One region of the Vibrio sp. J502 genome, then DNA from elsewhere that is predicted to be linked to it. Evidence: predicted binding sites of a transcription regulator. Region 1 holds the regulator's gene; each other region holds the start of a gene.
What was found. Region 1 encodes PurR, which represses purine synthesis genes. Its sites were predicted from a motif close to TNANGNAAACGTTTNCNTNA; they were not measured.

Region 1 (10,483 bases):
GTCGATTTGGCAAGACGACACCAAGCTTCTAGAGCTGCCACCATTGTTTCGTAATCGGGTTCATCCCATATGGCTTGTAGCTGCTCTTTGAGCATGTAAACAACGCACAAAGTCTTGTTGCTCTCAAGTAAGTCATCAAGTCTGTCAGACTGTCTATCATCCAATTTGTGAGCGTTTTTCAGTAGGAGGAAGAGCGTTCCTTTCAACATTTTTTTTTCGTCGTGAGAGCCATTTCTAAAAGCTTTTGCTCTCTCTTTTTTGATTAAGATGCAGTAGTTCTGCATGACATGAAATCGGTCAAAAACAATATCAGCATTGGGAAGCATTTTCCTGACCGCCGACTGGTAAGACTGGCCCATATCCATTGATACTGCTTTGATTCCTGATTTGGTTTCTTCTGATAGTTGCTCAAAGAAGGAGATCAGAACTTCTGCTTTTCGGCCATGTTCAACCCAAATTAAATGCCCAGAGACGAGGTCATAAACAACCGTCATATAATCGTGTCTCTTGGCTCTGGCAACTTCATCGACGCCAATATGAACCAAGTTATTCAGTTTCTCGGGGTCTAATGCTGGTAAGCTTGAACGCAAGTATTCCCTATCGATATTTTTTACTGTTTCCCAACGGATTCCTAAATGTTGAGAGACGGCATGTATGCTCATATGGCGACATAACCCACTGATGAACTTGCAAAAGCGAGCGGTATAACGACCACCTTTAGCCACATATTCAGTCTCTTCGATCAACCGTCGTCCTTCTTTGTCTCTAGTTTTAGCCAGCTCAACCTCAATCGTACAAGGTCGCCCACTCACAGGTAAATCTTGAAGACGTCTTTTAACGTAGTGATCGACGGTGCAGGAAGTCCCTGATATTGGCTCTTTGACTTTATACCTACGATCTCGACGACAGCGAACGAGTACGCCTTGGGACATTTCTTCTATTGAACAAGATTCAACACACTGGCCTTTAAAGCTAAATAACGAGGAAGACAAAGACGACAAAATAGACTACTGACTTATTTTTAAAATAAGCATTATAAATCATGTGATTATGATGAATGAGCCTGTGCATACAGACTCATGAAAGCGGAGAAGAGCCCCTTTTTTTTGGCTGGAGTTTGAGCAAGTTCAACTATTCATACAATTCATAGTGAATCTATCGCCAATATTTTGACATTTGTCGAGTAAGACCGTAATGATGAACTATCCGTGAGCGGGCGGGGTGTCGGATGTTCAGAGTCTTGTACACAGGAGATAGCCTTATTGCACCAGCATGTTGTGAATTGTTCAGTCGGTTCAACAACTAAAATGGAGCTATTTGGTGTAATTAATATTTATGTCTTTAACCTAGTAAACATAGCGTCATAAATTCGTTGTATTTTTAATAAAAAGAGAGTGTATATAAAATTAAGAATGCATCAATAAAGTGAATAAAAATGATTAGTTAATACATTGTTATGTTTATATGTTACACCGAGCTGTAAATGTGAGCTAGGTTAGGAGTTAGCAAACTAAAGGGTTCAGACAAGTCAGAACAGCGTATTTAAAATTGTATTATTTCTTTAATTCGATAACGTATAAACAACCGATTGCATTTAGGGTGGTGAGGGAGTTTCATACAGCCCACTGCAAGTGGTCAATAAGGATAGCATCCATACATCCCCTGTAAATTAAGGTATGGAATGCAAATATAAGAATGAAATAAGGAGAATTAAAATGGCTGGTGTTTTAGGAATGATCCTTGCTGGTGGCGAAGGCTCGCGCTTGATGCCTTTAACGGAATCTCGTAGTAAACCTGCAGTGCCATTTGGTGGCAGTTATCGTTTAATCGATTTTGCTTTGAATAATTTTGTAAACGCGGATTTGATGCGTATCTACGTGCTTACACAATTTAAATCACAATCGTTGTATTTACATATGAAGAAAGGCTGGAACCTTTCGGGCATCACTGATCGGTTTATCGATTCAATCCCCGCACAGATGCGTGATGGCAAGCGCTGGTACGAAGGTACTGCGGATGCTATCTACCAGAATATTCGTTTTATTGAACTCTCTACCCCCGACCAAGTATGTATTTTTGGCTCTGATCATATCTATAAAATGGATATCCGCCAGATGCTCGATTTCCATAAACGTGTAGACGCAAAACTGACCGTTTCTGCGCTGAGAATGCCGCTGAAAGAAGCGTCTCAGTTTGGTGTGATTGAAGTTGATGAAGCCGGAAAAATGGTCGGTTTTGAAGAAAAACCTTGCAACCCTAAAGCGATCCCTGGGCACCCAGACCTTGCACTTGTTTCTATGGGTAACTACATATTCGATACAGATAAACTCTGTGCAGAACTGCGTCGTGATGCTGAAGATAATCACTCCAGCCATGATTTTGGCAAAGATATTATTCCTAAACTTTTCCCAGAAGGGGAGGTTTATGTCTATGATTTTTCAACCAATAAAATCAAAGGCGAAAAAGACACAACTTACTGGCGTGATGTTGGTACGATTGAGGCCTACTGGGCAGCGCACATGGATCTATTAGAGCATGATGCCGATTTCTCGTTGTATAACCGTAGCTGGCCTCTCCACACTTATTATCCACCGTTGCCACCTGCAACCTTTGTTGATTCACACGATCGTAAAGTACAGATCACCGACAGCTTGATCTCCGGCGGAAGCTACATTCAAGGTGCGAAAATTTATAAATCGGTACTAGGCTACCGCAGTAACATCGGAGCCAACACTTTAGTGAGTGAATCCGTGATCCTCGGTGATGTTAAAATTGGTGAAGGATGTACAATTAAGCGTACGATTATTGATAAAAATGTCGAAATAGCACCAGGTACTATCATTGGTGAAGATTTAGAACTCGATAGACAACGTTTCCATGTTTCTGATGAGGGCATCGTTGTTATCGCAAAAGGAACAAAAGTTGGATTCTAGAATGGAAAAAATCGATGTTTGGTTTACCGTTTCAGAAGCTCAAGGTTTGATCAAAAGTGGTGGTTTGGCCGATGTGGCCAAAGCACTGCCTAAAGCACTGCAAGAGTTAGGTCATCAGGTAGCTATTGTGCTACCTGCTTATCGTTCTATATTGGGCATTTCAGATGCTCCTGTTGTGCTAGAAACTGAGCTTACCCATTGGCCTCATACTTCATATCTGGTCCGCCAGATGGAGCTAGATGGAGTGGCCGTGTACTTAATTGAATGTGAACAATATTTTGGCCGAGCACAAATGTATGGCGAGAATAACCAAGCGTATGCTGATAATGGTGAGCGTTTTGGTTTCTTTTCAGCAGCTAGCCTAGATGTTTTACCTAAGCTCGGTAAAAAACCACAGATTATCCATGCAAATGATTGGCATACAGGGTTGGTTCCATTTTTGTTGAAAACGCGTTACCAGCATGACGCTTATTTTTCTGATATTAAAAGCGTATTGACCGTTCACAACGCGATTTTTAAAGGTATTTTTTCTTATCATCAATTAGAGATCATCCCAGAATTGAACTTATCTGGCATGGAATTTTTACGCTACGGACACGATCACGTCAGTATGCTAAGAGCAGGGATTGCCTTTGCTGACAAAATCAATGCCGTTAGCCCTAATTATGCTTCCGAGCTGCTAACACCGCTTGGCTCTCATGGGTTAGTAGATGATTTTGTTCACCGAGCTAGAGATTTGCACGGCATCGTTAATGGGTGTGATTATAGCGAGTGGGATCCACAAAACGATGAATTTCTTCCTCTTGGCTACTGTGATGAAGCTGAATCACTTCAAGCGGGCAAACGGGCGAGTAAGCGTATGTTGCAAGAGGAGCTGCAATTACCTCAGCGTGACTTGCCTTTGTTTGGGATGGTTTGTCGACTCACCCACCAAAAAGGTTTCCACTACATTTTACCTATACTAGAGTCGTTCTTACGCAATGATGCTCAGCTCATTATTGTTGGCACAGGAGAGCCTGAAGTTGCTGTTCAGCTACATAAAATGGCGGCGAAGCATGCTGATAAATTTGCGTTTGTTGAAGCTTATAGCAATCGTTTTGCACATTTGGTTGAAGCCGGTTCTGATTTCTTCTTAATGCCTTCAGAATTTGAAGCTTGCGGTTTGAATCAGATCTACAGCATGGCTTATGGCACGCTGCCCATCGTTCGTGAAGTTGGTGGTTTAAAAGACACCGTGCGTGATTATGATAAGTTTCCTGAAGAAGCGACCGGCTTTGGTTTTCATGATCCTTCTCCAGAAGCACTGCTTATTGCAATGCAGCGAGCGATGCTGTTTTATCTTCAACATCCCGAAACTATGTTGGAGGTTCAGCAGAGGGCGATGCGACAAAATTTTAGCTGGCAGGATTCAGCGAAAGAGTACATCAAGATGTATCATCTCGCGTTTCATGACTGATGTTTTTATAACAAGTAAGGCGCTTTGGCGCCTTACTTGTTTAGCCGAACGAGCCCGCATGATTTTTTGCTATTCAGCCCCCGTTTTGTGGTAGTCTTGCGTTTCTCAAATTGAAGCTGATTAACGGTTTTGTATGTCTCATAGCCTACTTTTCCATAAGACCTACCTGCATCCCACCAGTGATGAATGGGTTGTTTTTGTGCATGGTGCAGGTGGAAGTTCATCCATCTGGTTTAAGCAAATCAAAGCGTACCGTGAGCATTTCAACCTGTTATTAGTTGATTTACGAGGTCATGGCAAGTCAAACCAACTGTTTAAAGAGTTGATGGCAAATCGTTACACGTTTAAATCCGTCACTCTTGATATTCTCAAAGTGCTCGATCATTTGAAAATTCAGTCTGCCCATTTTGTTGGAATGTCACTCGGCACCATTATTGTGCGTAATCTTGCTGAAATAGCGACTGGGCGAGTTTGCTCTATGGTTTTGGGCGGAGCGATAACCCGTTTGAATGTGCGCTCTCAAGTGCTCGTAAAGTTGGGTAATTTGAGTAAACACATCATTCCTTACATGTGGCTTTATCGTCTGTTTGCTTACATTGTGATGCCACAACGCAACCAAAAAGAGTCACGGCATCTTTTTATTCGAGAAGCGAAGAAGCTGTGCCAAAAAGAGTTTAAACGCTGGTTTATGCTGACTTCCGAAGTCAATCCTCTGATGAAATGTTTCAAAGAGAAAGAGCTGCCAATTCCCACTCTTTATCTTATGGGAGAGAGAGACTATATGTTCATTCAACCCGTTAAAGACATGGTGGCAATGCATAGACAAAGTGTGTTATTAGAAATCCCAGATTGCGGCCACGTGTGTAATGTTGAACAATCTGAGATGTTTAACCACCACTCAATTGAGTTCATCCGCCAGCATCAGACTCGTTAGTCTGAATCTAAACAACCGCAGTACCAGCAGGCTGCGGCCCATTTTCCTCGTTGCACTGTCCACAAACCCAGTTAGGTTCTTCGTTTATCTCTTCTATCTGATAGGCCAATAATTGTGCTTGAGCCTCGGCGATTTGAGCTTCATCCAACAGCCATATATAGGGCAAGGTTTCTTCTGAAAAAGGGAGCTCTCCACCTAAGCCGTATAAGTTATCGCCTCTCACTTCACAGCGAATATTGAATTGCTGTAAATACTGACAAACTATATATGCCTCTATCGGGTGGTTTGAAACACAAATTTTCATCATTATTCACTTCAGGCGGATGTTGGGTTTTTGTTCAATCTGGCCATAATCCACTTGGTGAGAATAGGAAAAAGACCTAATAGAGCAAATGAAAGCAAAACCGAAGGAGATACAATACCGGATAAGCTTTCAATTTCAGCTAGTTGAGTACCAGCATTCAGATAAACGGCAGTGCCGGGCAGCATACCGAGTTGGCTAATCAGGTAAAAGCGAGCGGTTGATATGGGTGTTAGGCCCATCAATAAATTAATCAAGAAAAAAGGGAAAACCGGAATTAAGCGCAGTGAGAATAGATAAAATGCCCCATCTTTTGCAACGCCTTGATTAATCGTTTGCAGCTTTTGACCAAATTTTGTTTGAATCCATTCACGCAGTAAGAAACGGCTACTCAAAAAGGCGATAGTTGCGCCTATGGTGCTGGCAAAGGAGACAAGCAGTAAGCTAGTCCAAAAACCAAACAGCGCAGCACCCAGTAACGTGACGACCGCCGCTCCTGGGATAGAGAAAGCGGTGAGCACAATATAGAGTGAAAAATAGATCAAAGCAGCGCCGATCTCGTTTTGGCTAATGTATTCGTTTAATAGCATTTGCTGTGCTTTGGCATTATCTAACGTTAGATAGTGGCCAAAATTTACAATCAAAAAGACAATAAAGGCAAATAAAGCCAAGCCTAAGAGAAGTTTTTTATTCATGGTATTCCTCAAAACGACATATTTTACTAGATATAGTGAAGAAGACAGAGGAAGTCGAATTTATATTTCAAAACGGGATGAAAAAAACGCCCGCATGGTGATACGAGCGTATTTGATTATTTAATCGAGATATTTATTTACTCGGAGGTTAAAGGCTTTTAGCTAATTCATCGCGTCGAGATTGTGGGATAACCGACCAATGCTTGCCTTCAATCGCACCTTCAAGGGCCCATAGCAATTCAAGACTGATTGAAGAAGAATGGGTTTGCTGAATCGCTTTATAGGCTTCCAAAGCCCCCTTTGTATGCAAATCCGTTACAGATTCTATCCCTGCTTTCTTAAGCATACGTTCGGTGGCGAGTCGAAGGTTCGGGAGATCTTTTAGGCGTTCTGGCTTCGTTTGGGCTTGAACTTCTCGTTCTTGTTTGGCGATTTCGAGTGCGACAGCAGCATCTCGTAAAATAAGCGAAGGGTTTTCCCAACAATTGTCAGGTAATGCGAAGTATTTTGTGACGACAGGGAACCCACGTTTTTTATAGATATAGGGCTCATAGCCTTGCTCTTTAAAGCGAGAGGTTGATAGATCGTCTGCGCGAATATGAAGTTTATCGTTTACGACCAAAGCAAACATGGTGTCATCGACAAAAATGCCGAAGCCGCCAAACATTGAACGAGACTTAACGCGTCCAAGTTGTTCGAAGAGTCGCATTGAATCTTTAAGTACTGGTTTATCCATGCTGTAAATTCTCGGTGTATGGGAAAAACGCCACCAAAATCAGGTCCGAGAGATTAGCAAACTTATGCAGAAAGAGTGTCAGTAAGGGGTAAACTTAACGTTTGCATATTTGCCATCGGCAACCCCGCTACCTACCGAATAGTCGGTTTAGGCCGGAGGCTTTGCGTCCCATCTTTTCAAATGGTTTGCCCTGTGCGTGACTTCTAATAGTAAGAATATATAAATTTTTGGATGAGCATCACGTTTATTTATTATTTGCGTGATGCTCATTCCAAATTTACTATTATTTAATACGGCGTTCTGTCTCGAATATAGGAAAATCCCTAAAATTGACATTTGTCGCTTGCTTTAAATAATGACACTATTTCGTTATGTTTTTTACTGTGTTGCGTTCAACAATCTCGGGATGCATCTCAAACACACGACGTTCATGCTCTTTGTCTTTAATGCGTTCCAATAGGATTTCAAAGGCGTTTTTCCCTACTCGTCGTTTTGGCTGGTGAACCGTGGTTAACGGTGGCGAGAAATATTCAGCAAGTTCAATATTGTCATAACCAATAACAGACATGTCATCAGGAATACGGATGCCTTTTTGTTGCAAGCGACTCATTAAACCGAGAGCCATTGTATCGTTAAAGCAAAAAACAGCCGTTGGGCGCTTGTCCATGGCGGCGATCTTGTCGGCGGCGAGAACCGCCGTATCACATTCGAAATTACCTTCTAAAATCCAATCGTCATGCGCTTTAAGGCCTGCTTCGGCAAGCGCACGCTTAAACCCTTGAATTCGCTCTTGGCACGCCGCTTTTTCGAAGTGTCCACTTAAGCAAGCAATGTCAGTATGTCCATGATCAATAAGGTATTTGGTCGCGAGATATCCGCCTTCCTCTGAGTTATCAATAATTTTATCGGCTTGAGAACTTTCAGGGCCCCAGTCCATGATAACTTTCGGAATGTCTGAATGACGATCAAGCATCTCAAGCAGTTCTTGGGTGAGGTCCGAGCACATGACCAACATACCATCGACACGTTTTTCCGCTAGCATGCGGATGTAGTCGCGTTGCTTCTCGTAAATACCGCCGGTATTGCACAAAATAAGTGTGTAGCCTTGGCGGTAGCAGTAGCTTTCAACACCATCGATAACCTCAGAAAAAAATAAGTTTGTCGATTGGGTCACTAACATACCAATGGTACGGGTGGTGTTGCATTTTAAGCTGCGAGCGACTGCACTTGGTGCATAGTTAAGCTCTGATACCGCTTCCATCACTCGTTCTTGGGTTGCTTCAGCCACAAAGCGAGTTTTATTGATTACATGCGATACCGTGGTGGTTGATACGCCCGCTAAGCGTGCAACGTCTTTAATCGTAGCCATAAATTCTCTGTCCTGTCGATAACTGCTGAAAGTGATAGTCACGAAGAGCAATTCAGCGGTATTAGGCCTACCAGTGTCATATTGAAGCCTGAAAGTAGTAAAAACACAAAAACCGCCTCTAATCAGCGGTTGCATCTTAAATTCATTTTTTATCGTTTGCGGTCAAGATTCTAGTCCGCAAATGTCCATCAAGCAACGAAAAATCCACCGAATAAATCAGTCAACAGTCACAATTGACCGATTTAGTAATTGGTATTAACCAGGTTATCTCACTGGTTTGATAAATAGTCGCGGTCTAAGTGAAGAAACGCGACCAACAATTCGCTTGCGGCACCGTAAAAACCAAATTGATCAATCTGTTGGCAGCGAAGATGGAATTGTGGGATCCAAGAGAGCAAATGTTGTTCAATAAAATCACACTGCTGTGTAAAGGCTTGTTCAAGGTGTGTCTCTTGTTCAAGCTCATTGGAGCGAATGATCAAGTTACCTAAGAAATCCAGTTCAATCGCAATGTGGTCGGCGGGTTCGTTGAGTGTATCGTTGACTGCAATGTGATGGGCTGCCATCAAATCCGACATTGCTCTGGCTGGTTCGTCATTGAGCAACCTTGATTTTCCAATGTAAATTGAGGCATAGGGTAGCGCGGACTCCTTATTGGATTTTAAAAAAAGATCACAGAAATCGGCTGCGAGCTCAAGCTGTGCGTCTTCTTTGTCTTGCAATCGGTTCAGTGCATCAACTAATTTATCAATGGCAGGTTTAAGTGTCGCGTTTTCTGCTAATCCTGAAAGAAATGTGCGAATAGCGGGCGTATAGTATTGCTCTAATTCATGCTCCGAAAGTTCTTTCACAAATAAGCTCGAAAGCCACCAATAAATCTCGGCACGCTGTTCATTAAAAGCTTTGATGTCTTGCATGGTATTGGCTCTCCAAGGGGGTGGTTTTGCGAAAATCGTTTTTAAAAAGTAATTGATCTAAGTGTAACTAATAAAAATGAATAGCAGTCGCTAAGAAAATGAAAAAATATGAGTGATTTTTTCATTAAGTTAATGGATGTCTGGAAGGTTGTTTTGAATCAATAAACTCTCATCTTTCTTAATTTTAAAAGTGATACGACTAGAATTATGACTATTTATGAATAGAATGGCTTTGTACAGAATCTCGAGCCGAGGTTTGAACATTTCTATAGAGTAAAGTGGTGTAAATGAGCTATCACGTATTAGTAGTTGAAGATGATGCAGTCACTCGCAGCAAGCTAGCTGGATACTTTCAAAGCGAAGGTTATATGGTAACGCAAGTGGAAAGCGGTACTCAGATGAGAGATGCTTTGAAAAACAGCGCGATAGATCTGATTATGCTAGACATTAATTTACCCGGTGAAGATGGTTTAATGTTAACGCGTGAGCTACGCAGCCAATCTGATATTGGCATCATATTAGTGACAGGGCGCACGGATAGCATTGATAAGATTGTTGGTCTTGAAATGGGGGCCGATGATTACGTAACGAAACCTTTTGAATTGCGCGAGTTGCTGGTGAGAGTGAAAAACTTGCTGTGGCGGATCTCGACCGCAAAAAACAAACTGAACGAAGAGAGCGGTGTATCTCACAATACGAATTTAGTGCGCTTTAGCGAGTGGACCTTTGATATCCAGCGCCGAGCGCTGAGCCGTAATGGTGAGCCCGTAAAACTGACCAAAGCGGAATATGAGCTATTAGTTGCCTTGTCGTCATATCCGAATCAAGTCCTTAGCCGTGAACGTATTTTAAATATGATCAGCCATCGTGTGGATGCACCTAACGATCGAACGATTGATGTACTGATTCGACGCATGAGGGCGAAGATGGAGTTTGATCCCAAGAATCCGCAAATCTTTGTGACTGTGCACGGTGAAGGTTATATGTTCGCTGGTGATTAGCTGAGTGGTCGCGTGTGTAAAATTGGCGTTGGGCCGTGCCTTTTTATTCCCATGATTTTTTGTAGCCGCGATTATCAAGAAAAACGGAGCACATAAGTGGCTCCGTTTTGGGTTGAATACAATTGCTAATTGCTATTGATG
Region 2 (10,483 bases), 1.0 Mb from region 1:
AACCGCTTGCGTCTATTTAAATCCCCTTTTCACTCTTAGAGGTTAGATAAAAATGAAAATGATCACAGCCGCTATGCTTAGCACCTTGTCTCTTATGAGCTACTCCGCATTCGCCACGGTGACCGAGATGACCAATTACAAATCCCCTTATTGTGGCTGCTGTACTGAGTGGTCCACTCACATGCAACAAGCAGGATTTAAGGTTAACGAGCAATTGCAAGAAGATATGACGGCGATAAAACAACAATTGGGCATTACACCCAAGCTCGCCTCTTGCCATACAGCCGTTATCGACGGCTATGTTTTCGAAGGTCATTCCAGCCACAGACATTCAAGCCTTTCTCGCTAATCCACCGAAAAATGCCAAAGGGTTAGCCGTGCCCGGCATGCCAATCGGTTCTCCAGGTATGGAATCTGGTGATAAGAAAGAAGCCTATTCGGTTTTTGCTTTTAACGAGCAAGGTCAGGTGTTTGAGTTTGCTCACCACGAAGGTAATTGATTTTATGTAATAAAGCCTCCGACAGATGCGGAGGCTTTCATTGGGGTGCCTTGATATGGCTACAGTTATTTAACGCTAGTAACTCGGCTGACTCGCTCGCCTGAAGCAGAGATAGAACGGATCCAGACCTCACCGGACACCTTCGGTTGTTCAATGCTCAAGTAAGTAAGCCATTGTTGACCATCTAATGAGTATTGCAGCTCAACACCTGGGAATGACGAATTCATCGACAATTTACCCGCTTCAATCTTAGCTCCGGGAATTGGCAGGCGATAATCAATGCCAGCTTTTTCCAGTTTCGCCAGCTCACGTTGCCCAACAATATTAGCAAAACGAGTCCAATCTTGATTCAGTGCAGACTTATTGACTAAGTTGGTTTGCTGAGAATATTCAACCCCTACTTTATAGTCGTTTTCCCACTCCGCTTTATGCCAAGCACGTTCAGCGGCAGCCAACACTCGAGGGAAAACCATATATTCATACTGCTCATCATTACGAACCGTTTCTGACCACAATTGAGCTGACAAGCCGTAGAATGGTTTCGACGTCACCTCTCCTTTACCGACAAAACCATTACCATCACGATCTAATGAAGTTTCAGCGTTTTGCGGCATATTTTCCGGTGCAAAACCAAACATTTTGCGCGTATCGGTCGCACGGGTGGCCCAGTAATAACCGCGCTCTTTAGGATCCGCCTCATAAGGCATATCCATGTAGACATAATCAGGGTTAGAAACAATTACGTCGTAACCTTGTTTTGCCCATTCATAAACAGAGCTTGTACCGCCCCAATAGAGGACATCCCAAAAGTTCACACGTGTATTGCGCGTGGCAAAAGAGGATTCTCCCTCGCTGTATTTCAAGCCATCTTGCCATGCTTGGAAATTCTCAATCCCTTTATCGGCGACAATTTCCGACACTTGCTCAGCAAAATAACTCGGTAAATGAGCAAAGTCACTTACTACTCCTTGGCTGACTAATGCTTGGCACTGTGGCGATTTCGCAAATGGTTTATCTTGTTGTGAAAGATCTAAGTTACCTTTCCAACTGACTTTTTCCGTCGCATTAATATCTTGGAAACCCGCGCCCAATTTGATGTTTTTCGCCTCATCGCCACCAAAATGCCAAGTCGATAAAGGCATGCCCGCCCCAATGTGCATCAAGGCCACTTCAGTGATCACCTTGTCCACAAAACGTTTAGACGAGTCTAAACAAGGGTTAATAAAACTCTGCTTATCATAAAACTGAACCGTCGTAACATTGGAGCTGTCTTGAGGATCCATCAAGCGATACTGGCTAGCCTGTTCGGTTTTCCCCTCTTGGCTCAAACGATCAAAACGAGCCTCCATTGAAACAACCGCAGAGCGAGCATGGGCTGGCATATCAATTTCAGGAATCACTTCAATATTGCGCGCTTTAGCGTGCTTGAGGATTTCAATGTAATCGGCTCGACTAAAATAACCTGAGCCAAAGTTATCAGAATTTGGACCGGAGCCAAGCTGTGGCAGCAAGCAGTTTTTCTCATCTAAATCAAAGCAGCGCTGCCCACCAATGTCGGTCAATTCAGGTAAGCCCGGAATTTCTAAACGCCAACCTTCATCATCGGTCAAATGAAGATGTAATTTATTCATCTTATAAGCCGCCATTTGATCTAACGTGGCCAAAATCGCTTGCTTAGAATGGAAGTTACGTGCGACATCCACCATCACACCACGGTAATCAAAACGTGGAGCATCTTCGATGTGGATCACTGGCAGCGCTGTGACATTCTGGCTATCCACTAAACCCAAAATAGATTGAACGGCGTAGAAAGCTCCCGCCTCATCAAATGCACGAATAGAGATAGCATTCGGTGCAATCTCCAACTCATAAGCACCCGATGTCGCCATCTGGTCAGAAAATTCGCTCGGTGTAATCGCAACACCAACCGCCAACTCTCCATCAAGCTTCAGCCCAATCGTTTTAGCACGCGCCTGCAATGCTGAAAACTGATCCGTCGCAAAGTCCTTCACATCAAGCTTAAGGCCGCGAGTAATGTCAACAACACCTTGACCAAGCGTTGTTTTTAGAGGCGTTGGTAACAGAGCCGTTGATACATCTTGCAGTGATACATCGCTATTTCTCTCAAATCGGCTGATGGCCGTGGCAAACACATTATTATCGCTGGTGGTGCGTTTGATATTGTCACCCTCAAGCCCACGCACAAATGACGACGTGTCCTCTGTGTTGAGAGATACAATAAGTTTAGGCTCTGTATTGGGCGCCGCAACGAATGCACGCGGCATAAAGTCCGTTTCAAACAACTGCCAATATTCAGCGACCAGAGGCAAAACAACCTCTTCGCCAGCAGCAAAACCATCAAATTTATCAGTAGGTTCAAGCTTATGTAAATCACCCGTTAAACGGGTAATTTTGAATTGATCATTTTCAACATCCAGAATAAGTCGAATGCTGTGGAAATAGATAGCCCACTGCTTTGAATTCACAGCTTCACCTTGGTTAACCAAGGTCATGTTCACTTTATTACACGATGCCCATTCTGATTCGAGAGCCTGACATGCCAATCCTTCATCTGCCCCGTGATTGGTTAATACGGTGTAATGAATATCCAAATTTTCCGCCAGCGCATCGACTACTTTCTGCTCTGGTGATTGCAACAAAGAGCAACCTGATAATGTGGCGATAACCGAAACAGCAATCAAACTAGGTTTCAACATTTGACTCACCCTACCTTTAAAATAAAAACCCAATATCCTGTTAAAAGGACTCAAAACAGCAACAAGCATAAAGGCTTGTGACCTAAGGCATTCACCATACAAGGAGTTATTTCTAAGCGTAAAATAATTAGCTACACGAAGTGATCCAGTTCAAATTCTCTAAAATACAATCAAAACAAAACCATTTAAAATCAATAGATTAAACTTGACGTCAAAACCGTAATTTATTATTTGACGAGTTTAACTTGAGAAAGAACACATAAAAATGCATAACAAAAATGAATTTATGAATAGAGATCACTACTCACTACAAGGCGAGAAGTTCATTAAAGGGATTTGGCAGGTTAAATCGTGATATAGGTCATAAATTGTAATGACTCATCAAACGTCAAAATGCGCTAAAGTGACGTTTTTTACACATCCTAATGCTATTTATTATCGTGGAATATTGACTGCTATTTTCAATAGTTGAATTTGCTCGGAGAAGGGTGAACAGTGAAAGAGCCTGATAGAGAAAGAGGAAAAGGAAAACCCTTTCTCTTTGGTAATGAAAATGATCACATCCAGATGCAACAAAGCCCCGCATTACTGCGAGGCCTTTAATGTGGTCGGTGAAGAACCAGATAGTGAAAGAGGCGAACCCCCCTTTCTATTTGGTAACGAAAACTTACCGTTTCCAAATGTAACAAAGCCCCGCATTACTGCGAGGCCTTTAATGTGGTCGGTGAAGAGCCAGATAGTGAAAGAGGCGAACCCCTTTCTATTTGGTAACGAAAACTTACCGCTTCCAAATGCAACAAAGCCCCGCATTACTGCGAGGCTTTTAAATATGGTCGGTGAAGAGGGATTCGAACCCCCGACCCTCTGGTCCCAAACCAGATGCGCTACCAAGCTGCGCTATTCACCGAAATTTTTGCTCTGCACTTAGCGAGCAGTTCCGAGCTTTTTGCCTAGAACGGATGCGTATATTACTCATCTAAAACTAAGACGCAAGCCTTTAATCTTATTTCCATCAAATAACAAACTCATTGGCTAAATCACCATCAAATACACATAAAAACGTGACTAATTACACACCAATAGAAACATCAAGTTAACCTATGCAACATAACTGATCCAGATCAGTGTCAGCAAACAGAGCAAACTTTAACTTGGCTGTGTCTTCGAAACTTTGGAGGAAACATGGACTTTTGGCTTGATCTCCTATTTGGTAATGCTGTGGGACTATCTTCAATGATAGTAATCTTTGGTGCTTTTGGTCTTATGCTGTTTTATGGCGGTTTCTTCATTTATAAAGTGATGAATGACAAATCTCCTCACTAGATCGCTTAGCACCTATTGAAAAATAGTGTGACGCTATGCACCGGGGTCGATTATCTGTCTGCTCCGGTTTTTTATCACGTTAATAACTCTATCTTCTTGATGAATGGCATCATTCGGCTACTCAAGATCGGTTCGATAAGAACACCTGTCTCAAAATAGTTTCCATTTTTTCATGCAAATAAGAGCATTCCCTCTTCGCATAAATAAAGGCGTCAATGCCGTAATGCCGTTCACTTAAGAGTGAACGGCATTTTTGTTCTTAGCATACCGTTGTGGTCTAGGCTTAACTGTTCTAGGGAATGTTCTTTCCCTTCGCCCTTCAAGTATTAAGCTTTCAGCCATGTTGTGAAAACCCTTTAACTGACGAGGTATTGCTCCTGGTGTTGAGTAAGGTAAGCCTACAAGTAACGCAGATACATGAGCTAATGTGCCGTTAAAACTCAGTTGATAAGGAAGGTAGTTTCCCTTTAAATTGAAGCAGAGCTCTACCATCTGATATCGAATTAAATTGTAAGTAAGTAAGATGCCCCATAACTCCTGCTTTACCAACTCTGGCAAACGACTTCGCAGCGTGAGACGGTTTCCAAGCATGTATTGTTTTTGCTCTCGGTAGCCTAGCTCTATCTCCCAACGATGCTCATAAAGACCAGTAATATCTTTTGATGGGTAACGCAGCGGATCTGTCATAGAAGTTAATACTTGGTAGTCTTTTCCTTTAATTTTACGAGTGACAAGTCGAGCGGTTATCGACTTTGGTAAATCAGACCATCGCTTTCTAGCTCTTGGATTACTGTGTAATTGAACAAGTTTGTCATTTCGCCCTAAAGATTGAACAATGTCATATTGTGTATTTTTCTTGAGGGGAATAAGCCAATGGCGCTCTGAGCCAGAGTCTTGCCATTTATGTAATAAGCCTAAAGAATAGAACCCCTTATCGAACATTGTCACGCTATGATTCGGTGTTGTTTCTATCAGTTTTTCAGCTAATACCATTTCGTTTGTATTGTAGTTATCAAAAGCACTGGCCGTGATAATATGACTGCTTAGTTCCATTTGGCAGACCATTCTCACTTGCGGATATTGTGTCCCTTTTTGTCGAGAAAATGCATTTTCATTTTGCGGGTTATCGGGCGTGCGCCAAACCACTCCATCGACGCCAAGAAGCGTTAATCCATTCCACTGGGGTAACTTTGCACTTTTTAACCATGAAGTCGTCATTTGCTCAAAGACCGCTTTAATTGCGCCTTCACCCAACGTCTTTCGACGTTGAGTCAACGCACTCGGTGCGACAAAAGCTTTACCCGTACGATCGACAATATCAAGCTGGTTAACTAAGTCTTTCATGGATTTATTGTTATAGATAGCCATTCCAACAAGTAACCAAACCATGGATTCTAGAGTTAATTTCCTCTTTCTCATCGTGACGGTATCAGTAAGAGAATAAGCTTCGTTGATGAGGTCAATTGGAAGTAAGTCAGACAAAGTCTCAACGTTGCTAGGTTTCCAATCATTAATTATGTTTAGAGCTTGGGAAACATCCATAAAAAAATCCAAGTGCATTAAATACACTTGGATTTTGACAGCTCTGAAGGATCGTTCAACCGATCCCTTTGGCCTTAACTGATCGGCATTACGTCAATGCCGTCTATATCTTGTTGAGGAAAAGTGATGGGGAAAGGCTGGAAACCATGAGTGTCATTAAAAACGCCTTGGTTAATTAATATTAACTGCTAAAATATTGCAACGTTACTAGGCAACACTCAGAGTGTTGCTTTATTTTTATTCACCGCCGTTGGGAAACGTAAGAGCAACCTATGTCACAACAAGCTACCATCCGTTTAAACAAATACATCAGTGAAACTGGTTTCTGTTCTCGTCGAGAGGCCGATAAGTTAATTGAACAAGGCCGAGTAACCATCAATGGACTATCGCCGGAAATGGGCACTAAAGTCACGCCGAACGATGAGGTGTGTATTGATGGTAATCCATTAAAATCAAAAGAAAAACCGATATACATTGCCCTTAACAAACCGACTGGAATCACCTGCACAACAGAGCGCGATATTCCAGGTAACATTGTTGATTTTATTGGCCACCACAAACGTATTTTCCCGATAGGTCGATTAGACAAACCATCTGATGGACTGATCTTTCTGACTAACGATGGTGACATAGTCAATAAGATATTACGTGCTGGTAATAACCATGAAAAAGAGTACGTCGTCCGAGTAGATAGACCCATCACCGACGAATTTTTACATAAGATGGCCTCTGGCGTGGAAATTCTTGATACGGTGACACTGCCTTGCAAAGTAACCCAAGAAACGAAGTTCTCCTTTAGAATTGTGTTAACACAAGGGTTAAACCGTCAAATTCGTCGTATGTGTGAGGCCTTAGGTTACGAAGTGTTTAAACTACGCCGAGTTCGTATTATGAACATCAGCCTAGACGGTATCCCGAATGGTGAATGGCGTTATTTAAGCGACGAGGAAGTCGCTGAAATATTAGCAATGTGTGAGAGTTCTTGCGGTACGGAAGGCGCGTCCAAGCTTGATGTGACGGGTAAGCGTATTCGCAAAGCTACCGATGCAAAACTGTATGATAGTCGTGAGCAAAATCAAACCTCGACGGCACGCAGAAATCAAAAGCCAAAAACGTTCCAAGGACGCAATGCCGATGAGTTTCGCCATGCTCCAAATACAAAAAGAGCACCGCGCCGACCCACAAATTCATCACAAGGTGCGCCAGCTAATAGCCACAGAAAAAGCAGTACGTTAAGTCTTAAAAAATAATCATCGAACAATGCGTTAATTCTGTTGAGCAATAAAATGACCGTAATGACGCATCACTGAAGCAACTATAAAAAAGGAGAAACTTTCGTTTCTCCTTTAAGACAGTATAAAATTAACGCTTATTTCGTACCAAAAATCTTATCACCAGCATCGCCAAGACCAGGAACGATATAACCTTTATCATTCAATTTCTCATCAATTGCCGCCGTATAGAGCTCAACATCAGGGTGTGCTTTTTCTAACGCCGCGATGCCTTCAGGCGCTGCAACTAAAACGAGAATTTTAAATTGGTTACAGCCGCGCTCCTTGAGCAAATCGATCGTCGCAATCATGGAACCGCCAGTTGCCAGCATTGGGTCAACCACAAGCGCAATTCGCTCCTCAATATTAGAAGCGAGTTTGTTGAAATAAGGGACAGGCTCAAGCGTTTCTTCATCACGATAGATGCCAACAACACTAATCCGCGCACTTGGAATGTGCTCCAAAACGCCGTCCATCATGCCAAGACCAGCACGCAAAATAGGTACTACCGTTACTTTTTTACCTTTGACTTGATCAATTTCAACTGGGCCATTCCAGCCTTCAATCGTCACTTTTTCTGTTTCAAAGTCTGAGGTTGCTTCATAAGTTAGTAGGCTACCCACTTCTGTAGCTAACTCACGAAAACGCTTAGTGCTGATATCCCCTTCCCTCATTAACCCAAGTTTATGCTTAACTAGAGGGTGTTTAACTTCAACAACTTTCATTTTCATCTCCGACGACATTTAAACAAACCTTCGAATTGTACACACTTTTTATGCTAATTTCAGTGCCAATTATAAACAAAAAAACTGACGCAAACGTTTTCCTTTTTGTTTTAAGCCCTGTTAGAATAGCGCCGTTTTCATATCCAACTTATGACCGAGGACTTCCCCGTGAGCGGTAATAACACTTCTCTTAGTTACAAAGATGCTGGCGTAGATATTGATGCAGGCAATGCACTTGTTGAACGAATTAAAGGCGCCGTCAAACGCACTCGTCGCCCTGAAGTTATGGGTGGCATTGGTGGTTTTGGCGCGCTTTGCGAGCTACCAACCAAATATAAACATCCTGTTTTAGTCTCTGGCACCGATGGAGTTGGCACAAAACTTCGCCTCGCATTGGATATGAATAAGCACGACACCATTGGCATTGACTTGGTTGCAATGTGTGTTAACGATTTGATTGTTCAAGGTGCTGAACCGCTTTTCTTTTTGGACTACTACGCCACGGGCAAATTGGATGTAGATACTGCTGCTGATGTGGTGTCGGGTATTGCCGATGGTTGTGTGCAAGCAGGTTGCGCTTTGATCGGTGGTGAAACCGCTGAAATGCCGGGTATGTACGAAGGTGAAGATTACGATGTCGCTGGCTTTTGTGTCGGTGTGGTTGAAAAAGAAGAGATCATCGATGGCTCAAAAGTAGCAGCAGGTGATGCTCTGATTGCGGTTGGCTCTAGCGGCCCCCACTCAAACGGCTATTCATTAGTTCGCAAGATCCTCGAAGTATCAGGTGCCGACAAAAATGAAGACTTGGCTGGCAAAACGATTGGTGAGCACTTACTGACACCAACCAAAATTTACATCAAATCAGCGCTTAAAATGATCGCCGAGCACGATATTCACGCCATTTCACACATTACTGGCGGTGGTTTCTGGGAAAACATTCCTCGTGTTCTTCCGCAAGGGACGAAAGCGGTGATTGACGGCAATAGCTGGGAATGGCCAATTATTTTCCAATGGCTGCAAGAAAAAGGGAATGTAACCACTCACGAAATGTACCGCACATTTAACTGTGGTGTCGGACTGATTGTTGCACTTCCAATGGATCAAGCACAAGCGGCGGTTCAATTACTGCAAGCGGAAGGCGAAAATGCGTGGGTTATCGGTCATATTGCTGAAGCTCAACTCGATGAAGAGCAAGTAGAGATCAAATAACTGATGAAAAGTATTGTTGTTTTAGTTTCAGGAAATGGCACCAACTTACAGGCTATCCTTGATGCGTGTGAAACGAAAATTAAAGATGGCAAAGTAACGGCTGTTTTTTCAAACAAAGCAACTGCTTATGGCTTAGAACGAGCTAAAAAAGCAGGTGCGGCGGCGGTGCATATTGACCCAAATGCCTTTGACACGCGAGATGCGTTTGATACGGTATTGATGGAGAAAATTGACCAATACGCGCCTGACTTAATCATTCTTGCTGGCTACATGCGTATTCTGAGTGGTGAGTTTGTGCGTCACTATTTAGGACGGATGCTCAATATTCATCCTTCTTTACTTCCTAAATATCCTGGGTTGAATACCTACCAACGCGCGATTCACGCGGGTGATGAAGAGCATGGCACCAGTGTGCATTTTGTGACTGAACAACTTGATGGTGGCCCAGTCATTCTACAAGCAAAAGTGCCTATTTTTGATGAAGATACCGTTGATATTTTGACTCAACGTGTTCAAGCTCAAGAGTATCGAATTTACCCACTAGTGGCACAATGGTTCGTTGAAGGACGCTTGGAAATGCGTGAAGGTAAAGCCTATTTAGATGGCCAATTACTTGGCATGCATGGTTATGCTTTCGATGAATAAATCGTATCTCTGAATAGTGCGAAAAAGGTTGCCTCAACAGCAACCTTTTTTATTGTCATCTCAAATACGATTCAAACCGCAGTAAATAGAACAAGCTTAAGAATAAAAAACTTAAATGGGTGCTTGGCAGCTTGGCTTTGCCGCGGCAAAGGGAATGTCAGCTAAGGACTGCGCATTGCCATCAACGTATTCGCCATAATGGAAAATCGCATATTCGCCTGGCTTCATTCGTTGCCAAGTTTCATTTCCCGTCAGTGGCTGAGTCGCAATCACAGACACAACATCATCAGGCGTTGTTTCTTCTTGGAAGTTAATCTCGACATCTTCATCAAGCAGGCTCGCTTTACCAAAGGGGGCACGTCGAGTAATCCAGTACAGATGATTCGTGCAATAGGTCACCACAAACTCACCATCAGAAAGTAGCATATTAAACACACCTTGCTGCTTCAGTTGATCGCAACACTTCGCAACGAATTGAAACATGCTGAGCATATCTTGAGGCGGTTCAGGATAACGCGCTTCTAACTGCTTTAACAACCAACAGAAAGCTT
Region 3 (10,483 bases), 1.3 Mb from region 1:
AAGCTGTAGTAAAGGTTCACGGGGTCTTTCCGTCTAGCCGCGGGTACACTGCATCTTCACAGCGATTTCAATTTCACTGAGTCTCGGGTGGAGACAGCGTGGCCATCATTACGCCATTCGTGCAGGTCGGAACTTACCCGACAAGGAATTTCGCTACCTTAGGACCGTTATAGTTACGGCCGCCGTTTACCGGGGCTTCGATCAAGAGCTTCGACCTAAGTCTAACCCCATCAATTAACCTTCCGGCACCGGGCAGGCGTCACACCGTATACGTCATCTTGCGATTTTGCACAGTGCTGTGTTTTTAATAAACAGTTGCAGCCACCTGGTATCTGCGACTCTCGTCAGCTCCATCCGCGAGGGACTTCACCAATAAGAGCGTACCTTCTCCCGAAGTTACGGTACCATTTTGCCTAGTTCCTTCACCCGAGTTCTCTCAAGCGCCTTGGTATTCTCTACCCGACCACCTGTGTCGGTTTGGGGTACGATTGCTTATAATCTGAAGCTTAGAGGCTTTTCCTGGAAGCAGGGCATCAATGACTTCACTGCCGTAGCAGCTCGACGTCGTGTCTCAGCCTAACAAGAAACCGGATTTACCTAGTCTCTTAGCCTACGCACTTGAACCAGGACAACCGTCGCCTGGCCCACCTAGCCTTCTCCGTCCCCCCATCGCAATTATAAGCAGTACGGGAATATTAACCCGTTTCCCATCGACTACGCTTTTCAGCCTCGCCTTAGGGGTCGACTTACCCTGCCCCGATTAACGTTGGACAGGAACCCTTGGTCTTCCGGCGGGGAGGTTTTTCACCCCCCTTATCGTTACTCATGTCAGCATTCGCACTTCTGATACCTCCAGCATGCTTTACAACACACCTTCAACGGCTTACAGAACGCTCCCCTACCCAATACAGTAAACTGTATTGCCGCAGCTTCGGTTTACTACTTAGCCCCGTTACATCTTCCGCGCAGGCCGACTCGACCAGTGAGCTATTACGCTTTCTTTAAATGATGGCTGCTTCTAAGCCAACATCCTGGCTGTCTGAGCCTTCCCACATCGTTTCCCACTTAGTAGTAATTTGGGACCTTAGCTGGCGGTCTGGGTTGTTTCCCTCTCCACGACGGACGTTAGCACCCGCCGTGTGTCTCCCGGATAGTACTTACTGGTATTCGGAGTTTGCAAAGGGTTGGTAAGTCGGGATGACCCCCTAGCCTTAACAGTGCTCTACCCCCAGTAGTATTCGTCCGAGGCGCTACCTAAATAGCTTTCGGGGAGAACCAGCTATCTCCGAGTTTGATTGGCCTTTCACCCCTAGCCACAAGTCATCCGCTAATTTTTCAACATTAGTCGGTTCGGTCCTCCAGTTGATGTTACTCAACCTTCAACCTGCCCATGGCTAGATCACCCGGTTTCGGGTCTATATCCAGAGACTGAAGCGCCCAGTTAAGACTCGGTTTCCCTACGGCTCCCCTATTCGGTTAACCTTGCCACTGAATATAAGTCGCTGACCCATTATACAAAAGGTACGCAGTCACACCACGAAGGTGCTCCTACTGCTTGTACGTACACGGTTTCAGGTTCTATTTCACTCCCCTCACAGGGGTTCTTTTCGCCTTTCCCTCACGGTACTGGTTCACTATCGGTCAGTCAGTAGTATTTAGCCTTGGAGGATGGTCCCCCCATGTTCAGACAGGATAACACGTGTCCCGCCTTACTCGATTTCACTTATAATGATGGAACAGTTACGGGGCTATCACCCTTTATTGCGCCACTTTCCAGAGGCTTCACCTGCATCATTAAAAGCTTAAGGGCTAGTCCAATTTCGCTCGCCGCTACTTTCGGAATCTCTGTTGATTTCTTCTCCTCGGGGTACTTAGATGTTTCAGTTCCCCCGGTTTGCCTCCTTACCCTATGTATTCAGGTAAGGATACGTGCTTATGCACGTGGGTTTCCCCATTCGGAAATCGTAGACTCAAGTGGCTGTTACTGCCTAATCTACGCTTATCGCAAGTTACTACGTCCTTCATCGCCTCTGACTGCCAAGGCATCCACCGTGTACGCTTAGTCACTTAACCATACAACCCGAAGAAGTTTCGTGTTGTAGACAAGTCACCAAGGTTGTCTCTCATTATTTGAATGAGCGAGAGACGTTTGATTTTGCCGGACTCAATTTTGAAAACTTACCGAAGTAAGCTTTCCCAAGAACACTTGAATGTGTTTGGTATCAATACGTTAAACGCATTGATGTTGAGAACTTTTATTTGATAACAACAAACACGTTCGTTGTTATCAGTCAGCTTTCCAAATTGTTAAAGAGCACGATTTGACTTTCTACTAAAGAAAGAAACCATTTTTAAAGATTCTCGTAAGAACATTTAAAGATGGTATCCCGTAGGGGAGTCGAACCCCTGTTACCGCCGTGAAAGGGCGGTGTCCTAGGCCTCTAGACGAACGGGACACTAAGTAAGAATGTTTGGGAACATCCTCGTCTCTTAAACTGTATAAACCATCAATCTGTGTGGACACTCATCAGTGTAATCTTCGTATAAGGAGGTGATCCAGCGCCAGGTTCCCCTAGCGCTACCTTGTTACGACTTCACCCCAGTCATGAACCACAAAGTGGTGAGCGTCCTCCCCGAAAGGTTAAACTACCCACTTCTTTTGCAGCCCACTCCCATGGTGTGACGGGCGGTGTGTACAAGGCCCGGGAACGTATTCACCGTAGCATTCTGATCTACGATTACTAGCGATTCCGACTTCATGGAGTCGAGTTGCAGACTCCAATCCGGACTACGACGCACTTTTTGGGATTCGCTCACTATCGCTAGCTTGCTGCCCTCTGTATGCGCCATTGTAGCACGTGTGTAGCCCTACTCGTAAGGGCCATGATGACTTGACGTCGTCCCCACCTTCCTCCGGTTTATCACCGGCAGTCTCCCTGGAGTTCCCGACATTACTCGCTGGCAAACAAGGATAAGGGTTGCGCTCGTTGCGGGACTTAACCCAACATTTCACAACACGAGCTGACGACAGCCATGCAGCACCTGTCTCAGAGTTCCCGAAGGCACACCTGCGTCTCCGCTGGCTTCTCTGGATGTCAAGAGTAGGTAAGGTTCTTCGCGTTGCATCGAATTAAACCACATGCTCCACCGCTTGTGCGGGCCCCCGTCAATTCATTTGAGTTTTAATCTTGCGACCGTACTCCCCAGGCGGTCTACTTAACGCGTTAGCTCCGAAAGCCACGGCTCAAGGCCACAACCTCCAAGTAGACATCGTTTACGGCGTGGACTACCAGGGTATCTAATCCTGTTTGCTCCCCACGCTTTCGCATCTGAGTGTCAGTATCTGTCCAGGGGGCCGCCTTCGCCACCGGTATTCCTTCAGATCTCTACGCATTTCACCGCTACACCTGAAATTCTACCCCCCTCTACAGTACTCTAGTGAACCAGTTTCAAATGCGGTTCCGAGGTTGAGCCCCGGGCTTTCACATCTGACTTAATCCACCACCTGCATGCGCTTTACGCCCAGTAATTCCGATTAACGCTCGCACCCTCCGTATTACCGCGGCTGCTGGCACGGAGTTAGCCGGTGCTTCTTCTGTCGCTAACGTCAAATGATGCTGCTATTAACAACACCACCTTCCTCACGACTGAAAGTACTTTACAACCCGAAGGCCTTCTTCATACACGCGGCATGGCTGCATCAGGCTTGCGCCCATTGTGCAATATTCCCCACTGCTGCCTCCCGTAGGAGTCTGGACCGTGTCTCAGTTCCAGTGTGGCTGATCATCCTCTCAGACCAGCTAGGGATCGTCGCCTTGGTGAGCCATTACCTCACCAACTAGCTAATCCCACCTAGGCATATCCTGACGCGAGAGGCCCGAAGGTCCCCCTCTTTGGCCCGTAGGCATCATGCGGTATTAGCCATCGTTTCCAATGGTTATCCCCCACATCAGGGCAATTTCCTAGGCATTACTCACCCGTCCGCCGCTCGCCACCCAAGGAACAAGTTCCTCTGTGCTGCCGCTCGACTTGCATGTGTTAGGCCTGCCGCCAGCGTTCAATCTGAGCCATGATCAAACTCTTCAATTAAAGTTTTGTTGGTCCTAAGACCGGCTCAATGAATACTAACTTCAAAACTGCTCTTACTCGAAAGTAAAAAAGTAATTTTAAAGCTATTGTTGTTCCAACAGAACAACAATGAATTGACTGTGCCAAAATCAAGTAAACTTGATTCTGATTGGTCACTCAGTTCATTGATAAATCTTTTTTGATTATCATCAACGAGTGCCCACACAGATTGATAGGTTTATATTGTTAAAGAGCGTTCTTCGCTGGATTGCCGAGGCTTCCTTTGAAGAGGCGGCCATTCTAGCGAGATAATGGAAAGTGTCAAACACTTTATTAAATTATTTCGTCTTACCGATTTGACCTACTGATTGGCTGGCTAATTGGGCTTGAACCCTTACTGGCTGTGCCGTGTCAGTGAGGCGGCATTATAGAGATCGCCGTCACGTTGGCAACCCCTTTTTGCTGTTTTTTTTGATTTTCTGTTCGTTGGGATAATTTTTATTCAAAAAGAGTTGTTTTGACGCTATTTCTGTTTAATTTATCTTATGGCGTCAGTTATTAAAGGAGACGAGCATGTCATCAATTCGTAGTTATAAAGGAATATCCCCACAAATCGGACAGCGCGTCTATATAGATAGTAGCTCGGTGTTGGTTGGCGATATTGTTTTAGGCGATGATTCCAGCATATGGCCATTGGTTGCAGCCAGAGGCGATGTAAACCATATTCACATTGGCCAACGTAGCAACATTCAAGATGGCAGCGTACTGCACGTGACTCATAAAAACACCGAAAACCCGGATGGTTTTCCACTTATTATTGGCGATGACGTCACAATTGGCCATAAAGTGATGCTGCATGGTTGCGTAATCCATGATCGAGTCTTAATTGGCATGGGAGCAATTGTGCTCGATGGCGTAGTCGTTGAATCGGAGGTGATGGTTGGAGCTGGCAGTTTAGTGCCACCAAACAAGGTATTGGCCAGCGGCTATCTTTATGTAGGATCCCCAGTGAAACAGATCCGCCCGCTAACAGATAAAGAGCGAGCTTTTTTGCTTAAATCTTCCGACAACTATGTGCAGAACAAAAATGACTATCTTACGAGTGTCAAAGAAAGCCATTAACTAAGCTTTAATCTCTATTTGTCCATCTAAATTGAACGCTTCATCTTCAATCAAGCTTTCAGCAAGCTCTTCAAGGTCAAATCGCCATTGTTCAAAAACTTGAATAGCTTGCTCACCGTTAGTAATCATTTCACCAGACAGATGGCTCAGTACTGACTTGTGTACCGTACATTCGAGCAGAGCTCCCGCGTGTTGAGCAGGAAAAAGTACGCTTTGGCTTGCCGAGTGCCACGTTTGTCGGTCAGGAAATAAAATCGCTTGGTTCATGATTAGCCTTCTAGATTTTTTCTCAGTTCTCTCAATATTTGTCGAGAACCCGGCCTGAGTCCGCGCCATAGCATAAAGCTCTCCGCAGCTTGCCCAACCAACATCCCCAAACCATCATAAGCATGAGCGCAATGATGACTTAATGCCCACTGATTGAATGTTGTTAATCCTTTGCCATACATCATGTCATAGGCCACACTGCTCTTACTGAAGATCGTCGGAGCGATATTTGGCAATTCACCATCTAAACTAGCCGAGGTCGAGTTAATGATGAGGTCAAAATGTTGATTAATCTCTTCCAACGCGATTGCTTTTACCGCGCCAAAGGGACTAAAAAGCGTGGCGAGCTGCTCGGCTTTTGCAAAGGTGCGGTTGGTAATCACGATACTTGTAGGGTGCTGATCGAGTAAGGGCTTAATCACGCCGCGCGCCGCGCCGCCAGCACCAATCACTAAAATGGAAGCGTCTCGTAGTGGCACTTGGTACTGAAGCAGATCTTGAACCAGCCCTTCACCATCAGTGTTATCACCGATGATTTCGCCATCATCTAATTTTTTCAGTGTATTGACCGCGCCTGCAAGTTGAGCTCGCTCGGTTAATCGATCCGCAAACTGATACGCTTCTTCTTTAAAAGGCACGGTAATATTGCACCCTCGACCACCGGAGGCAAAAAAGGTTTCAGCCGCTTGTTTAAAGCCATCTAGAGCCGCGAGTTGAGCGGTATAGTGCATTTCCTGACTGGTTTGCCGTGCAAAAAGTGTGTGGATCATCGGCGATTTACTGTGTCCGATTGGATTACCAAATACTGCATATTGATCAATGTGATGAGCCATATCCTTGCCTCTCGATAATTAACAGGACCACCTCGGCACCCCTATCATTGAAAATGTACCGCGGTCACCACTCCCTCGGCAGCAAGAAGGTGTTTAATTTCGCTTCTGCGCTGCCCTCTTCCGCTTGATAACGATATTGCCAACGAGCTAATGGCGGCATCGACATTAAAATCGATTCCGTTCGACCGCCACTTTGCAAACCAAACAATGTGCCGCGATCATACACTAAGTTGAACTCTACATAGCGACCACGGCGATAAAGTTGAAACTGGCGCTCTCTGTCACCGTACTCCATCGCTTGACGACGTTCAACAATCGGCAAATACGCAGCGGTGTATCCTTTACCGACAGCTTGCATATAAGCAAAACAGCGCTCAAATCCCCAAGCGTTTAAATCATCGAAAAATAGGCCACCAATACCGCGCGTTTCATTGCGATGAGGGAGGAAGAAATACTCATCGCACCACGATTTATGTTCGGCATACACTTTTTCACCAAAAGGAACACACAGGGCTTTCGCTGTGGCATGCCATGATTGAGCATCTTCTTCAAACGGATAGAAAGGCGTTAAGTCAAATCCTCCGCCAAACCACCAGATAGGATCTTCGCCTTCTTTTTCAGCGATGAAGAAACGAACATTGGCATGAGAAGTCGGAACATAGGGATTGTTTGGATGCATCACCAAAGAAACCCCCATCGCCTCAAAATGACGCCCAGCTAATTCAGGGCGATGCGCGGTCGCTGAAGCGGGCATTTGCTGCCCTTGCACATGTGAGAAATTCACGCCGCCTTGTTCAAAAACACGGCCTTCTTTCATCACTCGAGTTCGCCCACCGCCTCCCAAACGCTCACTCGGTTCGCGATGCCATGCATCTTCTTCAAACAGTGCTTGGCCATCCGCTTGTTCAAGTTGCTGGCAAATGGAATCTTGCAGCTCAAGCAAAAATTGTTTGACGGCTTGCTTATCAATGGTTGGCATCGCTTACTTCCTTAGCAGGGTTAACCCTGTCTTAATACTTGTGAGGTTTTCGCGTCACGAATTTCACTGGGCTTATTTCGACCACCGGTTTGACCATCTAAAATCGCAACCAGTTGCTCACCCAGTTGCGATTCAACTTCTTCCGTTGTCAGGCAAGGTGCAAGACCACTTAAATTCGCACTGGTCGAGGTTAATGGTTTTCCAAACGCATTGCATAGCTTTTGCACTAAAGGATGATCTGTCACACGTACGGCTATTGAATCAAATTGCCCACTCACCCAAGTAGAGACTTTATCACTGGTCGGCATTATCCATGTCACAGGGCCAGGCCAGGTGGCATGTACTCGTGCGATCTGCTCTGATGTCAACTGGCTCTCATCAATATAAGGAAGCAATTGTTCGTAAGAGGCCGCAATTAAAATCAACCCCTTTTCCACAGGACGCTGCTTGAGCGCTAAGAGCTTCTGAATGGCTTGCGGGTTATCTGGGTCACACCCAACCCCAAACACGCCTTCCGTTGGGTAGGCAATTACTTCACCGTCACGTAGAGCCTGCAAAGTGTGTTCAAAGTTATTCACAAAAACTGTCCATCGGTTTCTTTAATACAGTGCGGCTAAGTGTACAAACTTCGTTGAAAACTGGCTAAAGCTATTTGTTTATAAAATGTATCAATTGCACAATTAAGCTGACGCAAACGTTTTCCTAAGGAAAAAATACTCGTATAATGCGCTCAAATTATCCCGATCACCCCATTTTTAGAAGTATTAAGGAGTTTGAGATGAAAGTCGGAATTATCATGGGTTCAAAATCCGATTGGCCCACAATGAAGCTAGCTGCTGACATGTTGGATCAATTTGGTGTGGCATACGAAACCAAAGTTGTCTCTGCTCACCGCACACCTCAACTTCTTGCCGATTACGCCACCAGCGCAAGAGAACGCGGCCTTAAAGTCATCATAGCTGGCGCAGGCGGAGCCGCACACCTGCCGGGCATGACGGCAGCGTTTACTAGCTTGCCGGTACTTGGCGTTCCCGTTCAGTCAAAGGCACTCAAAGGGATGGACTCTTTACTCTCGATTGTGCAAATGCCAAAAGGGATTGCGGTGGGCACTTTAGCTATTGGAGAAGCAGGTGCGGCCAATGCTGGGCTGCTTGCCGCGCAAATCATCGGCACCAGTGATGAGGCCGTCATGGCAAAAGTGGAAGCATTTCGTTTAGCACAAACTGAAGCGGTGTTGAGCCACCCTAACCCTGCAGAGGATTGATACTATGCACGTTTTAGTCTTGGGCTCTGGGCAACTGGCACGCATGATGGCGCTGGCTGGCGCTCCTCTGAACATTCAAATCTCCGCTTTTGATGTGGGCAGCGGTAACATCGTCCATCCTTTGACATTACACATCACTGGTCATGGTTTAGACAATGCGATCAAACAAGCGGATGTCATTACCGCTGAATTTGAGCATATTCCCCATGAAATTCTCACTGTTTGTGAGCAAAGTGGTAAGTTTCTTCCTAGCGTCGAAGCCATTAAAGCCGGAGGCGATCGCCGTCTTGAAAAAGCGCTACTCGATGAAGCCAACGCAAAAAATGCCCAATACTTTGTGATTAATACTCGTGAAGATTTAGATGCCGCGATAACTAACATCGGCCTGCCTATAGTTCTAAAAAGTGCACTGGGTGGCTATGACGGAAAGGGGCAATGGCGTTTAAAAGAAGCTTCACAAGCAGAGCTCATTTGGCCAGAAATGGAAGCCTGTATCCAAGCAACTCCGACTCAAGCGATAGTGGCAGAGCAGTTTGTCCCCTTTGATCGTGAAGTCTCCTTAGTCGGCGCGCGTGCCAAAGATGGCAGCATCGCGGTTTACCCGCTGGCAGAAAATGTGCACATTAACGGTGTACTAAGTTTATCAACGGCGATAGATGACCCAGCCTTGCAAGAGCAAGCACTGTCGATGTTTACCTCGGTTGCCGCTCGTCTCAATTATGTCGGTGTGCTAGCGCTCGAGTTTTTTGATGTGCAGGGAACATTGTTGGTGAATGAAATTGCACCACGAGTCCATAACTCTGGTCACTGGACACAGCAAGGCGCAGAAACCTGTCAATTTGAGAATCACCTTCGCGCAGTATGTGGCTTACCTTTAGGCAGCACGAAGTTACTTCGCCCAACCGCGATGATTAATATTTTGGGTGAGGACAATTTACCAGAAGCCGTTATGGCGATTGAAGGTTGCCACATTCATTGGTATGGCAAAGAGAAACGTGCTGGGCGAAAAATGGGCCATATTAATGTCAGTGCAGATTACAACGCGCAGTTGCAACGAACGCTCTGTCGCTTGGCTGAAGTGCTTGATGCGACAACGTATCCAGCCTTGCACCATTTTGTTCAAGCGCTCAAGCCGACTCTCTAAAATAAACCTAATTGACGATAAATACGGATAAAAAATGGCACGTTCAATGTGCCATTTTCATATGCCGTCGCTTTACTCTGTGGCGGATTGAATATGACCACATTTTCGATCAGCACATTGCAGCTTGATACCACTGGCGAGTTTTTTCTCTATCAATAATCCAAACCCACATTTTTCGCATTTAACAGCAACAGGTTGCTGATTGAGGGCAAACTTGCATTTAGGGTAATTATCGCAAGCATTAAAAGTTTTACCATGGCGCGTTTTTCGCTCCACTAAATGGCCTTTCAAACATTCAGGACAAAGCTGTTTTGACTGAGGGACATTGTCTGCAGGGGAATCTGTATCTTGGATATGGTGGCAATGCGGATAATGGCTACACCCGATAAACATGCCATAACGACCTTGGCGTAACACTAATTCATGGCCACACTCTGGGCATGGCACACCCAACTCCTTAACGATATGACCATCATTTTGCTGCAGCGGCTTAATATAGTCACAATTGGGATAATGGTTACAGCCTAAAAACAGCCCATGCTTACCCTGACGAAGCTGTAATTGGCCACCACATTGCGGACAAGGCTCATGCTGCAGCGCTTGTCCATGCGCAGAAAAAAGGGGGGACTCAGTTTTACGACTCATAATGCTCAACTAAACGAACGGCTGCAATCAATGCAAAATACCTTGATCTTTGGTGTATAGCAGCTCTTCCATAAGCGTGTAAGCATTTTCATTTCCCGGAACATTAAATAGCACCATCAAAATGATCCACTTCAAGTCATCCAATTCAAATTCATTGGTTT

Region 2: purM (phosphoribosylformylglycinamidine cyclo-ligase) is a predicted target of PurR. The motif match lies at 8,164-8,183, and genes of this name have one in related genera.
Region 3: purE (5-(carboxyamino)imidazole ribonucleotide mutase) is a predicted target of PurR. The motif match lies at 7,956-7,975, and genes of this name have one in related genera.

The regions. Positions count from the first base shown of each region.
Region 1 is NZ_CP104554.1:1,458,744-1,469,226, reverse strand. Features, by position in the region: gene N5E84_RS06860 (ISL3-like element ISVa10 family transposase) at 1-932, opposite strand, end outside; gene glgC (glucose-1-phosphate adenylyltransferase) at 1,716-2,933, shown strand; gene glgA (glycogen synthase GlgA) at 2,935-4,389, shown strand; gene N5E84_RS06845 (alpha/beta fold hydrolase) at 4,523-5,323, shown strand; gene N5E84_RS06840 (putative signal transducing protein) at 5,331-5,630, opposite strand; gene N5E84_RS06835 (TVP38/TMEM64 family protein) at 5,639-6,319, opposite strand; gene N5E84_RS06830 (TfoX/Sxy family DNA transformation protein) at 6,468-7,055, opposite strand; cyclic di-GMP riboswitch class I at 7,170-7,255, opposite strand; gene purR (HTH-type transcriptional repressor PurR) at 7,417-8,424, opposite strand; gene torD (molecular chaperone TorD) at 8,694-9,341, opposite strand; gene torR (two-component system response regulator TorR) at 9,629-10,342, shown strand; gene elyC (envelope biogenesis factor ElyC) at 10,468-10,483, opposite strand, start outside.
Region 2 is NZ_CP104554.1:411,361-421,843, reverse strand. Features, by position in the region: gene N5E84_RS02040 (heavy metal translocating P-type ATPase) at 1-39, shown strand, start outside; partial or broken gene N5E84_RS02035 (DUF411 domain-containing protein) at 53-500, shown strand; gene N5E84_RS02030 (beta-N-acetylhexosaminidase) at 566-3,217, opposite strand; tRNA gene N5E84_RS02025 (tRNA-Pro) at 4,048-4,124, opposite strand; gene N5E84_RS02020 (DUF3149 domain-containing protein) at 4,400-4,540, shown strand; gene N5E84_RS02015 (IS4-like element ISVa16 family transposase) at 4,775-6,082, opposite strand; gene rluF (23S rRNA pseudouridine(2604) synthase RluF) at 6,355-7,332, shown strand; gene upp (uracil phosphoribosyltransferase) at 7,452-8,078, opposite strand; gene purM (phosphoribosylformylglycinamidine cyclo-ligase) at 8,247-9,287, shown strand; gene purN (phosphoribosylglycinamide formyltransferase) at 9,291-9,932, shown strand; gene N5E84_RS01990 (class II glutamine amidotransferase) at 10,044-10,483, opposite strand, start outside.
Region 3 is NZ_CP104554.1:2,734,679-2,745,161, forward strand. Features, by position in the region: rRNA gene N5E84_RS12735 (23S ribosomal RNA) at 1-2,073, opposite strand, end outside; tRNA gene N5E84_RS12740 (tRNA-Glu) at 2,381-2,456, opposite strand; rRNA gene N5E84_RS12745 (16S ribosomal RNA) at 2,545-4,089, opposite strand; gene N5E84_RS12750 (gamma carbonic anhydrase family protein) at 4,642-5,190, shown strand; gene N5E84_RS12755 (DUF1488 domain-containing protein) at 5,191-5,457, opposite strand; gene aroE (shikimate dehydrogenase) at 5,460-6,290, opposite strand; gene hemF (oxygen-dependent coproporphyrinogen oxidase) at 6,355-7,269, opposite strand; gene N5E84_RS12770 (L-threonylcarbamoyladenylate synthase) at 7,290-7,847, opposite strand; gene purE (5-(carboxyamino)imidazole ribonucleotide mutase) at 8,048-8,533, shown strand; gene N5E84_RS12780 (5-(carboxyamino)imidazole ribonucleotide synthase) at 8,538-9,677, shown strand; gene N5E84_RS12785 (type I DNA topoisomerase) at 9,750-10,322, opposite strand; gene N5E84_RS12790 (DUF494 family protein) at 10,350-10,483, opposite strand, start outside.